One region of the Cryptosporangium sp. NPDC048952 genome, then DNA from elsewhere that is predicted to be linked to it. Evidence: riboswitches for the same ligand, from Rfam matches in the RefSeq annotation. Region 1 holds a riboswitch; each other region holds the start of a gene.
The links. A riboswitch is a leader RNA that binds a small molecule or an ion and turns the genes downstream of it on or off. The one in region 1 is predicted to bind cobalamin.

Region 1 (2,973 bases):
CGGTGGCTCCGGCGGCTCCGGTGGCTCCGGCGGCCCCGGCGGCCCCGGCGGCGGTGTGAGGATTCGGGTTGGGGTGGTGGATGACCATCCGGTGTTCCGACTCGGGATGGCGGCGCTGCTGAGCAGCCTCGACGGGGTCGAGGTCGTGGCGCAGGCGGCTTCGCGGGCCGAGGCGCTCGCGGTGATCGGACCGGGTGTCGACGTCGTCGTCATGGACCTGCACCTGGGCGACGACTCCGGCGTCGAGACCACCCGGGAACTGCTCCGGCGGCTACCCGACCTGAGGATCCTGGTCGTCACGATGCTCGAGGACGACGAGTCGGTGGTGGCCTCGGTGCGCGCGGGAGCCCGCGGCTACCTGCTGAAGGGCGCGACCCCCACCGAGGTCGAACGGGCCGTGCGAGCGGTCGCGAACGGCGAGGTGATCCTCGGCCCACAGGTCGCCGCTCAGGCCATCAGCTACCTGTCCGGCGCCCGCACCACCGGCCCGGTGTCGTTCCCCGAACTCACCGACCGCGAACGCGAGGTGCTCGACCTCGTGGCCCGGGGCTACGACAACACCACGATCTCCCGCCGTCTCGTCCTGAGCCCGAAGACCGTGCGCAACCACGTCGCGAACGTGTTGACGAAACTCGGGGTACCGAGCCGCGCAGAAGCGCTGCTCCTGGCCCGCGAACGTGGTCTCGGAGGCGTGTGACGCCGGTTATCGGGGTAACCCGCGGTAACCGGAGGTGCGACATGTCGGACTACTTCGCTGACCGGGCGGAGGCGGGCCGTGCGCTGGCGGTCGCCGTCGCCGAACACCTGAAGGAGCACGAGGTGCCCCTCGTGCTGGGGCTGCCGCGCGGTGGCGTCCCGATCGCGCGGACCGTGGCCGCCGCGGTCCACGGCGAGCTGGACGTCGTCGTCTCGCGCAAGATCGGGGTGCCGTGGCACCGCGAGCTCGGCGTCGGCGCCGTGACCGTCGACGGCCCCGCGCTGTTCGACGAGGGACTGCTCGGCCAGGTGGGCCTCACGTTGCAGGAACTCCAGCCTGACGTCGAGCGGGAACGAGCCGAGGCGGTGCGACGCACCGAGCGGTACCGGGGCGGTCGACCGGCGCCGGTGGTGGAGGGGCGCACGGTGGTCGTGGTGGACGACGGGCTCGCGACCGGTGCCACCGCACGGGCCGCGCTGCGGTCGTTGCGGGCGCTGCGGCCCGCGCACCTGGTGTTCGCGGCGCCGGTGTGCGCACCGCAGGCCGTGATCATCCTCGGCGTCGAGGCGGACGCCGTGGTGTGCGTGAGCGCGCCGCCGGAGTTCCGCGCGGTCGGGTACCACTACCGGGACTTTCCGCAGCTCACCGACGAAGAGGTGGAAGCGGAGCTGACCGCGGCCCGCCGTGACTCGGCCGCGTTGCGCCTTTGAGGCTGCTCACTGTCGCGCCGTGAGCGAGGAAGCGCGGGCGCCCGGACGGCGGTGACGCACGTCTCGCACCTTTGACGATGGGGACGTGGTGAGTCACAGTTACGGCGAGCGGAGGGCAGGAAGACCGGTGAGAATCCGGCGCGGTCCCGCCACTGTCACCGGGGAGCCGACCTCACTCAATGGTCACGGCCGGTAACGGCTGGAAGGCCGAGGACACGCTTCGATCCGGGAGCCAGGACACTGCGTCCGCTCCCTGCGAGCCTGCTCGCAGGCCATCGCACACGCGGGCGTGGACACCCGCGGGAAGGATCCTGGCATGCCCTCGTGCGTGATCGGCGGGTGACTCCGCCGTACCCGTTCTCCGCGGTCGTCGGTCTGGACGACCTCCGTTTGGCGTTGACGCTCAACGCCGTTTCGCCTGCTATCGGTGGTGTGCTCGCCCGGGGCGAGAAGGGCACTGCGAAGTCGACGGTCGTCCGGGCGCTGCACGCCCTGCTCCCACCCATCACGGTGGTGACCGGCTGCCGCTTCGCCTGCGACCCGGCCGCCCCCGACCCCCAATGCCCCGACGGCCCGCATCTCCCGGCGCCCGCAGGCCCGGATGGCGTCGGCGCCTCGGCTGGAGGCGTGGCCGCCGAAACGCGCCCCGCGCGGTTGGTGGAGTTGCCGGTGGGGGCCACCGAGGATCGGCTGGTGGGGGCGCTCGATCTGGAGCGGGCGCTCACCGAGGGGGTGCGGGCGTACCAGCCCGGGTTGCTCGCGGCCGCGCACCGGGGCGTCCTGTACGTGGACGAGGTCAACCTGCTCGCCGACCACCTGGTCGACACGCTCCTCGACGCCGCCGGCATGGGCCGCGCGTACGTCGAGCGTGACGGCGTCTCGGTGCGGCACGCGGCGCGGTTCCTGCTCGTCGGCACCATGAACCCGGAGGAAGGCGAGCTGCGTCCGCAGTTGCTCGACCGCTTCGGTCTGACGGTGGAGGTCACGGCGAGCCGCCGGCCCGCCGAACGGGCCGAGGTCGTGCGGCGGCGGCTGGCCTACGAGGCCGACCCCGAAGGCTTCGCAGCCCGCTGGGCCGACGCCGACGCCGAGCTCGCCGAACGCATCGTCGAGGCGCGCGCCCGTCTGGCTGACGTCACTCTGAGCGATGCCGCCCTGCGCCGGATCACGGCCGTGTGCGCCGCGTTCGACGTGGACGGGCTCCGGGCCGACCTCGTCACCGCGCGGACGGCCGTCACGCTGGCGGCGTGGAATGGGCGGGACCACGTCACGGACGACGACATCCGGCGCGCCGCCGAACTCGCGTTGCCGCACCGGCGCCGCCGTAACCCGTTCGACGCACCCGGCCTGGACCAGGACCAGCTCGACAAAGCCCTCCAGGAAGCCGCCGACGACGACCCCGACGACGACCCGGACGGTCCCAACGGTCCCGACGACGGTCCCAACGGTCCCGACGACGGCCCCAACAGCCCCAACGGCCCCAACGGCCCCGACGGCCCCGACGACGGCACCACCGAGAGCAACACGAGCGACGGCGCCCCCGACAGCAGCACGGACAGCGGCCCC
Region 2 (2,973 bases), 550 kb from region 1:
GCGCGGCCAGGACGATGTCTCCGTCGTGGACGTAGAGCTCGCCGGGGGGCGGGCCCCAGTGGCGCTCCATTTTCTCGCGGAGAGCTTCGTCGAGGGAATCGAAGTACTTTTTGTATTCGGCCGCCGGAATCCGCACCGGGTTCGCGGCGAGCTGCTCCTCGGTGAGCCAGGCGGTGTCGTGGCCGCCGGCCTTGATCAGCGCGTGGATGAGCGCGTCGCCGTCCTGCGCTTCGACGCCCGGGAGATCGCCGATCTCGTAGCCGGCGTCCTTGAGCGCTTGGAGGAGCTTCACCGCGGACTTCGGGGTGTCGAGGCCCACCGCGTTGCCGACGCGGGCGTGCTTGGTGGGGTAGGCGCTGAGCATGAGCGCGATTTTCTTGTTCTCGGGCGCGATGTGCCGGAGCACGCCGTGCTTGACCGCGATGCCGGCCACGCGCGCGGCCCGTTCCGGGTCGGCGACGTAGACGGTGAGGCCGTCGGCGTCGATCTCCTTGAACGAGAACGGGACCGTGATGATCCGGCCGTCGAACTCCGGGATCGCGACCTGGGTCGCATTGTCCAGTGGGGAGAGCCCGTCGTCGCTGGCGTCCCAGGTGGCGCGGCTGCTGGTGAGGCACAGGCCCTGCAGGATCGGGACGTCGAGGGCGGCGAGTGCGCCCACGTCCCAGGCGTCGTCGTCGCCGCCGGCGCTGACCGTGGCGGGCTTCGTTCCGCCTGCGGCGAGCACGGTGACGACGAGAGCGTCGGCCTTCTTCAGCGTGGCGAGGAGCTCGTCGGGCGCAGTCCGGAGGCTCGCGCAGAAGACGGGGAGCGCTTGCCCGCCGGCGTTCTCGATCGCGTCGCAGAGGGAGTGGACAAACGACGTGTTCCCGGCGATGTGGTGCGCGCGGTAGTACAGCACCGCGACGGTCGGCCGCGGCGCAGCCGGCGCTTCTGCCGCGGCGCCTTCTGCCGCGGCGCCTTCTGCCGCGGCGCCTTCGGTGGCGGCGCCTTCGGTGGCGGCGCCTTCGGTGGCGGGCGCTTCTGCCGCGGCGCCTTCGGCGGCGGGCGCAGCGGCGGCGGCCGCGGCGGCACTGGGCGCGGCGGCGCTGGGCGCTTTGGTGGTGGGCGCGGTGGTGGGCGCTTTGGTGGTGGGTGCTTTGGTGATTGTTCCGGTGGCGCTCGGGGTGCGGTCGAGGGTGCCCCAGGTGGGCATTTCGGTGGCGGGCTCGAACCCGAGGCCGGTGAGGAGAACGGTGTCGCTGAGGAAGTTGTGCAGCTGCGTGAGGTTCTCGGAGCCGCCCTGCGCGAGGTACCCGTGCGCTTCGGCGGCGACCCCCGCCGGCACCGTCGAGAGCTGCATCAGGTCCGCGTCCGGCGCGATCTCCCCACCGAGCACGATCACCGGCAACGACCCGGCCAGGAGCGCGTCGAGCCCCTCCTCCCAGAACCGGCGCCCACCGAGAATCCGGACGACGACCAGGTCGACCCCGTCGGTCAGCCCCGGCAAGTCGTCGACGGAAACACGCGCCGGGTTCGCGAGCCGATAGTCAGCGCCGCTCGCCCGCGCCGAGAGCAGGTCCGTGTCCGACGTCGAGAGCAGCAGAATCACGCAGGGCGTCCTCACTCGGGGTCCGCGCCCCGGGTCGTGGTCAGCGGCGTCTGGAGTCTCCTGGCTCCCGGATCGGCGCTCCCCCGCAGCCTTCCCGCTTCGCAGCAGTGGCTTTCGAGTGCGAGATCGCTCCCCGGTAACAGTGGCGGGACCGCGCCGGATTCACACCGGCTTCCTCCACCTGACACCGCTCATGGCCTTTCAACACTGGTGATCAGGGTCCCAATCGTCAAGTGGGCCCAATGGGGATCACCGGAGCGACACGTAGCATCCGGACTATGCCCACCGCCGTGCCCTTCCGCCAGGCTGCAGACAGCTGCCCAGGCGCGTTGCAGGTGCACGAGGCTGCGGACGGTGGCCTGGCGCGGGTGCGGATCCCCGGTGGTGTGGTGAGCCTCACCCAGTGGAACGTGTTGCGGTCGTTCGCCCCGTTGGAGCTCACGTCGCGGGGGAATCTGCAGATCAGGGGCGTGACGGATTCGTCCGCGCTCGCTGATCGGCTGGCTGACGTCGGACTGCTTCCCTCGGCCACGCACGAACGGGTCCGGAACATCGTCGCGTCGCCCCTCGGCGGTGTTTTCGGGGTTGTTGACGCGCTCGATCGTGCGCTGTGTGGTTCGTTGGAGTTGGCCGAGCTGCCCGGACGGTTCCTGTTCGCGATCGACACCGATCGGGACGTGATTTCGCTGGGTGCCGACGTGACCGTTCTGCTCGGCTCGGACACCGTCCCGGTGCTGTTGGCTGGCGTCGACAGCGGTCTGCGGGTTCGTCCTGACCAGGCCGTTCCGGCCTTGATCGCCGCTGCGCGGTGCTTTCTCGCCGAGCGCGCGGCTCAGGCCTCCAAGGCCTGGCGTCTTTCCGAGCTCGACGACGCGGTGCCGCGCGTCGCGAGCCGAATGCACGAGTCCTTGGCGTGCGCCCGCATCGAACCGTCGGCCCCCGAGTCCCCGAGCCCTCCCGCGTCCACCCCCCTGGGTGTCGTCGCCGTGGCCCCGCACCCGGCGGGCGCGGGAGCGCCGCACGCTGATGGCGCGGGAGCGCCGCACGCTGATGGCGCGGGAGCGCCGCACGCTGATGGCGCGGGAGCGCCGCACGCTGACGACGCGGGAGCGCCGCACGCGGGAGCGCGGGACGTGGGGGTGGCGGTGGGGGTGCCGCTGGGACGGTTGAGTGGGGCGCAGATGGATGTGATTGCCGCGGTGGCTCGGGAGGAGATCATCGTCACTCCGTGGCGGGGTGTGGTGCTGCCGCGAGCGGACCCGATGGCACTGGCCACGTTGGCCGACGCCGGGCTGATCACCGACCCGGCGTCCCCCTGGGCGAGCGCTTCGGCCTGCACGGGTCTCCCGGGATGCGCCAAGTCCCGCGCAGACGTCCGAGCC
Region 3 (2,973 bases), on a different contig from region 1:
AATCGGGGTCGTGATGGAGTCGGGTGCCGGCGGTCGCAGCGTCGTCGACGGCGCGTTCCGGGTGCTGCGCGCCTTACCGCTGGCCGGGCAGGTCGCGCAGGTGACCCGGGTCGCGGAGCTGACCGGGCTGCCGCGCCCGACCGTCCACCGGATGCTGGGCCAGTTGCGCGCCGCGGGGGCCGTCGACTGGTGCGACGGTCACTGGACGCTCTCGGCCGACCTGCTCGGGCTCGCGCAGCGCGTCGAACCGGTCCCCGGGCTGCGGACGTCCGCGACGAGCGTCATCCAGGGACTCCGGGAGCAGACCGGTGCCGCGGTGTCGCTGGTGGTCGCGGGCGGGGAGTCGTTCGTCGCGCTGGAAATGGTGCCCGGGCGCGACCCGCTGCCGATCGATGCCCGGGCGGGGTCGGAGATGCCCGGATCGACGGCTGCCGGTGTCGTACTCGGCGGGCACTCGTCCGCGCGGCGCCGGCCGTTCGGTGCTGCGGTCGACGACGAGGACGTGATGCCGGGCCTGACGTGTTACGCGGTGCCGGTACGCCTCCCCGCCGGCGGGCGGGCGGCACTGCAGATCGCCACCCCCGCCGGGCGCTCGGCGGAACGGTCGGCGGCTGCGGTCCACCGCGCCGCGATCGTGTTGGAACGCCGGGTCGCGAGCGCCCACCAGGGGCGCGACACCTAGTCTGCGGTGGTGCGACACATTCGGGTCATCGGTATCGGGGCGGGCGACCCAGGCCTGCTCACCGTCGAAGCGGTCGATGCGCTGCGTAGCGTCGATGTGTTCCTTGTTCTGGACAAGGGAGAGACGACCGCGGAGCTCACCGACGCCCGGCAGGCGATCCTGGAGCGGTTCCTCGGAACCGACGGCTACCGGGTCGTGACGATCGCCGACCCGCCGCGGGACCGGACCGCCGACGACTACGCGGGGGCCGTGGAGGCCTGGCGGGATGCGCGGTCGGCAGCGGTGGAGCACGCGCTGCGCGTCGAAGTGCCCGAGAAGGGCACCGCGGGCATCCTGGTCTGGGGTGACCCGGCGCTCTACGACGGCACGATCCGCATGCTCGACACGATCGTGGGACGCGCGCAGGTGGCGTGTGCGTACGACGTGCTGCCGGGCATCAGCAGTGTGCAGGTGCTCGCCGCGCGGCACCGCATCACGCTGACGCGCACTGCCGGTGCGGTGGTGGTCACGACCGGTCGGCGGGTGGCGAACGGCCACCACGACAACGATCTGGACCTGGTCGTGATGCTGGACGCGAGCCTGGCGTTCCGCCGGTTCACCGGTGAGGACGCGTCGTTGTTCTGGGGGGCTTACCTGGGTGGGGCGGACGAGGTGCTGATCGCTGGGCCGCTGGACGAGGTCGCGGATCGGGTTGCCACTACGCGCGCCGAGCTACGGGCACAAAAGGGGTGGATCATGGACACCTACCTCATCCGACGCAGGGAGCGCTAACTCACGTTGACCGGGAGCCTTTCGCGGGCCTACGGTGCCTGGAGCGTGGCGGCGCGAGGAAGCTGGTGGAAGTCCAGCACGGTCGCGCCACTGTGAGCCGGCCTCCGGGTCGGTGAGTCAGATACTGGTGCCGTCACGAGGCCCGTTCGAACAGGGGACGCACGATCCCCAGAGGAGGCTCGACGTGACCAGTCCGTCTGCTGTTGCGACACCGGTAGTGATCTCCGGCTCACGGGGTGCTGTCTACCTCGGTGCTGCCGTGCTGCTGGCGCTGCTCGCCTACTACTTCATCGGTGTCGATCAGGGCGCCACGTCGGTGTTCGGCAACGACGCGCACGTCCACGAGTACATCCACGACGCGCGTCACTTCCTCGGCTTCCCCTGCCACTGATGGAACTGAAGCTCTTACTCCGCGGCGCACTCGCCGGCGGAGTCGGCGGCCTGCTGGCGTTCGTGTTCGCGCGCATCTTCGCCGAGCCGCAGATCCAGCAGGCGATCGACTACGAGGAGGGCCGGGGCGCTGCCCAGGAGGCCCTCGACCGGGCGGCGGGGATCCCGATCCCGGCTGCCGAGTCCGAAGTGTTCAGCCGCACGGTGCAGGCGAACATCGGTATCGGCACCGGTCTGGTCGTGTTCGGCATCGCGATGGGTCTTCTGGCCACCGTGATCTACATGATCTGCCTGGGGCGGGTCGGGGCCGTGCGGCCACGGGTGCTGGCGTTGCTGGTCGCCGGTGGCGCGTTCGTCGGGCTGTTCCTGGTGCCCTGGCTGAAGTACCCGGCCAACCCGCCCGCCGTCGGTGACGACGACACGATCTCCACCCGGGGTGGGCTGTACCTCGCGATGGTGCTGGCGTCGCTCGTGCTGCTCGGTGCTGCGGTGTGGCTGGGGCAGCGTCTGGCGGCGCGGTTCGGCAACTGGAACGCGGCACTGCTGGCCGGTGGCGCGTACGTCGTCGCGGTCGGCATCGTGATGCTGCTGCTTCCGACGATCGCCGAGATGCCGGAGCCGTTGCGTGACCCGAGCGGTCGGATCGTCTACGAGGGCTTCCCCGCGGACGTACTGGCGTTCTTCCGGCTGTACTCGGTGGGTGCGCAGCTGATCATGTGGGGCACGTTCGGGCTGGTCTTCGGGCCGCTGGCCGAGCGCGCCCTGGCCCCGGCGAGGGCGGCGGCCCGGGACGCGGTGCCGGCCTGAGTTCGTTCGCGGCGCTCGCCTCGCTGGGGCCCGCGTTCGCTGTCGAAACGCATCCGGTCGACGCGGTGCCGGCGGCGCCGTGGCGGCCGGTTACCGAGCTCCTCGACCCGGCGGGCCGCGCGTGGAGAGCGCGGACCGCGGCGGTGCGGGAGGCGCTGGGTGGGGCGGTCGAGGAACGGGTGGCATTCTCGACCGCGCACCTCGGGGTGGTCGCGCGGGTGCTGGCGCCGGCGTTCGCGCTGGCCGTGACCTCGTCGGCGGTTCCGTCTGCCGATATCTGGTGGCAGCCGGTGCTCGGCGGGATGGTGCCGCTGTCGTTCGCT
Region 4 (2,973 bases), 230 kb from region 1:
CTGATCGAGGACGGCCACCCGACGGACGTCCGTGTCTTTGCCGTGCCGGGGGCCCGTAGCCAGGACCTGGCCGCGCAGGTGCAGCGCACTGTGGCGTGGAAGCCGGATCTGGCACTGGTCGTCATCGGTGCGAACGACCTAACGGGCCTGGTGCCGCCGCAGCAAGCCGCCGCCCGGCTCGGGGCGGCGGTCGGGGCGCTACGCGAATCAGGCGCCGAGGTCGTCGTGGCGCCGGCGCCCGACCTGAGCGTCGTGCCGTGGGTGCCGGTGCCGATGCGTCCGACGGTGCGCGCCGCGAGCCTGGCGCTGCAGGAGGCGCAGATCCGGGCGGCCGAGGCGGCGGGCGCGGTGATCGCCGCGCACGCACTGGACACTTCCGCCGGGTTCGCCACCGACGTGTCGCTGTTCAGCGCCGACCGTTTTCACCCCTCCAGTGCGGGTTATGCCCGCATCGCCGAGGCGCTCGCGCCGTCCGTACGGGCAGCGGCGGCGCGGGCCGCCGCCCGCGCCACCGGCTCCATCTGACGCCTAGTTCGGGGTCAGTCACCCAGGGCGGCGAGGCCGGCTTGGGCGACCGTCATGTCCTGCGAGTAGTGGCCGCCGCTGACCCCGATGCCACCGACGATCGCCCCGTCGAGAACCACGGGATAGCCACCACCGAACGTCACGAGCCGGTCGATCGCGGCCGGCGCCCCCAGGGCCAGTGGGCCGTCGTCCTTGATGAAGTCGTACCACCCGTCCGAGCTCAGCCCGAACCCGATCGCGGTGAACGCCTTGTCCTGGGCGAGCTGGATGGAGACGTGCACCGAACCGTCCATGCGGTCGAATGCCTTGAGGTCCCCGCTCTCGTCGACCACCGCGATCGACATCGCGACGCCCAACTCGTCGGCTTTCGCGCGTGCGGCGGCGATCAACACGGCTGCCGCTTCGCTGGAGATGCTCGGCTTGTTGCGGACATAGGACATGCGGGGGCTCCCGTCCTCGTTCGGCTCGGTGCCATCGTTTCGAAGCGCCCTGCATTTCGTCAACAGAATCGTTGAAGACGTGCGTGTTACCGTCGGGAAGCCAGTCAACCCACGAGGTGGGTCAGGGAACCCGGTGCGAATCCGGGGCTGACGCGCAGCGGTGAGGGGGACGGCCGTGGTACTGGCCACTGGGCTTCCCGCCTGGGAAGGCGCCGCGGTCGGACGAACCCGAGTCCGAAGACCTGCTGGCGACCGACGTCCACTCGGGCGGCGGATCGGCTACGGGCCTCGCGATCGGGTCCGCGATCTACGAGGTACCTCATGCGGTTACGTCATGGGCTCGCCGCGAGCCTGTTGCTCCTCGCGGCCTGCGGCGGTCAGGACGCCGAGTCCACGGCGCCCGACGGCGACTACCCGATCAGCGTCGAGAACTGCGGACGCACGGTGACCATCGACCGGCCGATCGACAAGGCGGTCTCGATCAGCCAACCGGCGTCCGAACTGTTGCTCTCGCTCGGCCTGGAGGACCGGATGGCCGGTACGGCCTCGTGGAGCGACCCGGTGCTGCCCGCCTTCGCGGCCGCCAACGAGAAGGTGCCGCGGATCTCCAAGGACTTCCCGTCGTTCGAGCGGCTGCTCGAAGAGGAACCGGACTTCGTCTACACGACGTTCGCGTACACCTACACGGCCGAAGGCGTCGCCGACCGCGCGAAGTTCGACCAGGTGAAGATCCCGACGTACCTGTCGTCGAGCGAATGCACCGGGCAGGACGCCACCCAGACCCGCGCGCTGACGATCGACGATCTCTACCGCGAGATCGGCGACCTCTCCATCCTGTTCGACGTGCAGGACCGCGGCGCGGACCTGAACACGTCGCTACGGCAGCGGATGGCCGCCGCGACCGGCGGCCTCGACGCGAAGGACGTCACGCTGGCGTGGTGGTACTCCAGCACGAAGACGCCGTACATCGCCGGGTGCTGCGGCACACCGGGCCTGGTCACCGACGCGGTCGGCGCGAAGAACGCGTTCGCCGACAGCAAGCAGCTCTGGCCGGAGACCGGCTGGGAAAGCATTCTCGACCGCGATCCGGACGTGCTCGTGCTGGCCGACCTCACCCGCGGTGACGACGGTGACAGCGCCGCTGCGAAGGTGAAGTTCCTGGAGTCCGACCCGGTCGCGAGCAAACTCACCGCGGTGAAGAACAAGCGGTACATCGTGCTGAGCGGTTCCGACATGGATCCCGGTGTCCGCACGGTGCAGGCCGTGGAGAAAGTGTCGGCGGGACTGACTTCACTGGGGTACGGAGCATGAAGTAGGTGTTCTGGGCTCGGGGTGTCGCCGGGGTGGGCGTGCTGATCGTGTCGATCGCCGTGGCGATCACGATCGGCCCGGCGGACCTGTCGGTGCACGACGTGTCCGCGGTGATCGCCGAACACGTCGGTGGGCCGGGGTCCGGGCTCTCGACGATCCGGGACGCGATCGTCTGGGACCTACGCCTGCCCCGCACGCTGCTGGCCGCGGTGTGCGGTGCCGGGCTCGCCGTCTGCGGCGCGGTGCTCCAGGCGCTGCTGCGTAATCCGCTCGCCGATCCGTACGTGCTCGGCATCTCGTCGGGGGCGTCGACCGGTGCGGTGCTGGTCCTCGTGCTGGGCGTCGGCGCCGGGAGCGTCGGGCTCGGCCTCGGTGCGTTCACCGGCGCGGTCGTGGCGTTCGCGCTGGTGCTGGCGCTCGCGCGGGTCGCCGGTGGCACCACCGACCGGCTGATCCTCGCCGGCGTCGCCGGAACCCAGCTGTTCGCGGCCGTGACGTCGTTCGTCGTGATCTCCTCCGCGGACGCCCGGCAGACCCGTGGCGTCCTGTTCTGGCTGCTCGGTTCGCTGAGCGGTGCGGGCTGGGGTGACGTGGCGCTGTGCGCCGCCGTGCTCGCGGTGGGACTGATCGTCTGCGCCGGGCTGGCCCTGTCCCTGGACGCGTTCGCGTTCGGTGCGGACGCCGCCGCGACGCTGGG

Region 2: linked by a shared signal. The riboswitch ahead of cobN (cobaltochelatase subunit CobN) and the one ahead of ACGFY5_RS06115 (putative cobaltochelatase) in region 1 are both predicted to bind cobalamin.
Region 3: linked by a shared signal. The riboswitch ahead of ACGFY5_RS11865 (CbtB-domain containing protein) and the one ahead of ACGFY5_RS06115 (putative cobaltochelatase) in region 1 are both predicted to bind cobalamin.
Region 4: linked by a shared signal. The riboswitch ahead of ACGFY5_RS07245 (ABC transporter substrate-binding protein) and the one ahead of ACGFY5_RS06115 (putative cobaltochelatase) in region 1 are both predicted to bind cobalamin.

Annotation. Positions count from the first base shown of each region.
Region 1 covers NZ_JBICTY010000001.1:1,297,812-1,300,784, forward strand. Annotated here, with positions in the region: gene ACGFY5_RS06105 (response regulator) at 1-697, shown strand, start outside; gene ACGFY5_RS06110 (phosphoribosyltransferase) at 739-1,407, shown strand; cobalamin riboswitch at 1,524-1,650, shown strand; gene ACGFY5_RS06115 (putative cobaltochelatase) at 1,747-2,973, shown strand, end outside.
Region 2 covers NZ_JBICTY010000001.1:749,876-752,848, reverse strand. Annotated here, with positions in the region: gene cobN (cobaltochelatase subunit CobN) at 1-1,591, opposite strand, end outside; cobalamin riboswitch at 1,645-1,769, opposite strand; gene ACGFY5_RS03465 (precorrin-3B synthase) at 1,870-2,973, shown strand, end outside.
Region 3 covers NZ_JBICTY010000002.1:786,818-789,790, reverse strand. Annotated here, with positions in the region: gene ACGFY5_RS11875 (helix-turn-helix domain-containing protein) at 1-682, shown strand, start outside; gene cobF (precorrin-6A synthase (deacetylating)) at 692-1,453, shown strand; adenosylcobalamin (AdoCbl) riboswitch at 1,498-1,591, shown strand; gene ACGFY5_RS11865 (CbtB-domain containing protein) at 1,638-1,844, shown strand; gene ACGFY5_RS11860 (CbtA family protein) at 1,844-2,650, shown strand; gene ACGFY5_RS11855 ((2Fe-2S)-binding protein) at 2,716-2,973, shown strand, end outside.
Region 4 covers NZ_JBICTY010000001.1:1,528,015-1,530,987, reverse strand. Annotated here, with positions in the region: gene ACGFY5_RS07255 (SGNH/GDSL hydrolase family protein) at 1-525, shown strand, start outside; gene ACGFY5_RS07250 (heme-binding protein) at 540-965, opposite strand; cobalamin riboswitch at 1,050-1,230, shown strand; gene ACGFY5_RS07245 (ABC transporter substrate-binding protein) at 1,287-2,276, shown strand; gene ACGFY5_RS07240 (FecCD family ABC transporter permease) at 2,282-2,973, shown strand, end outside.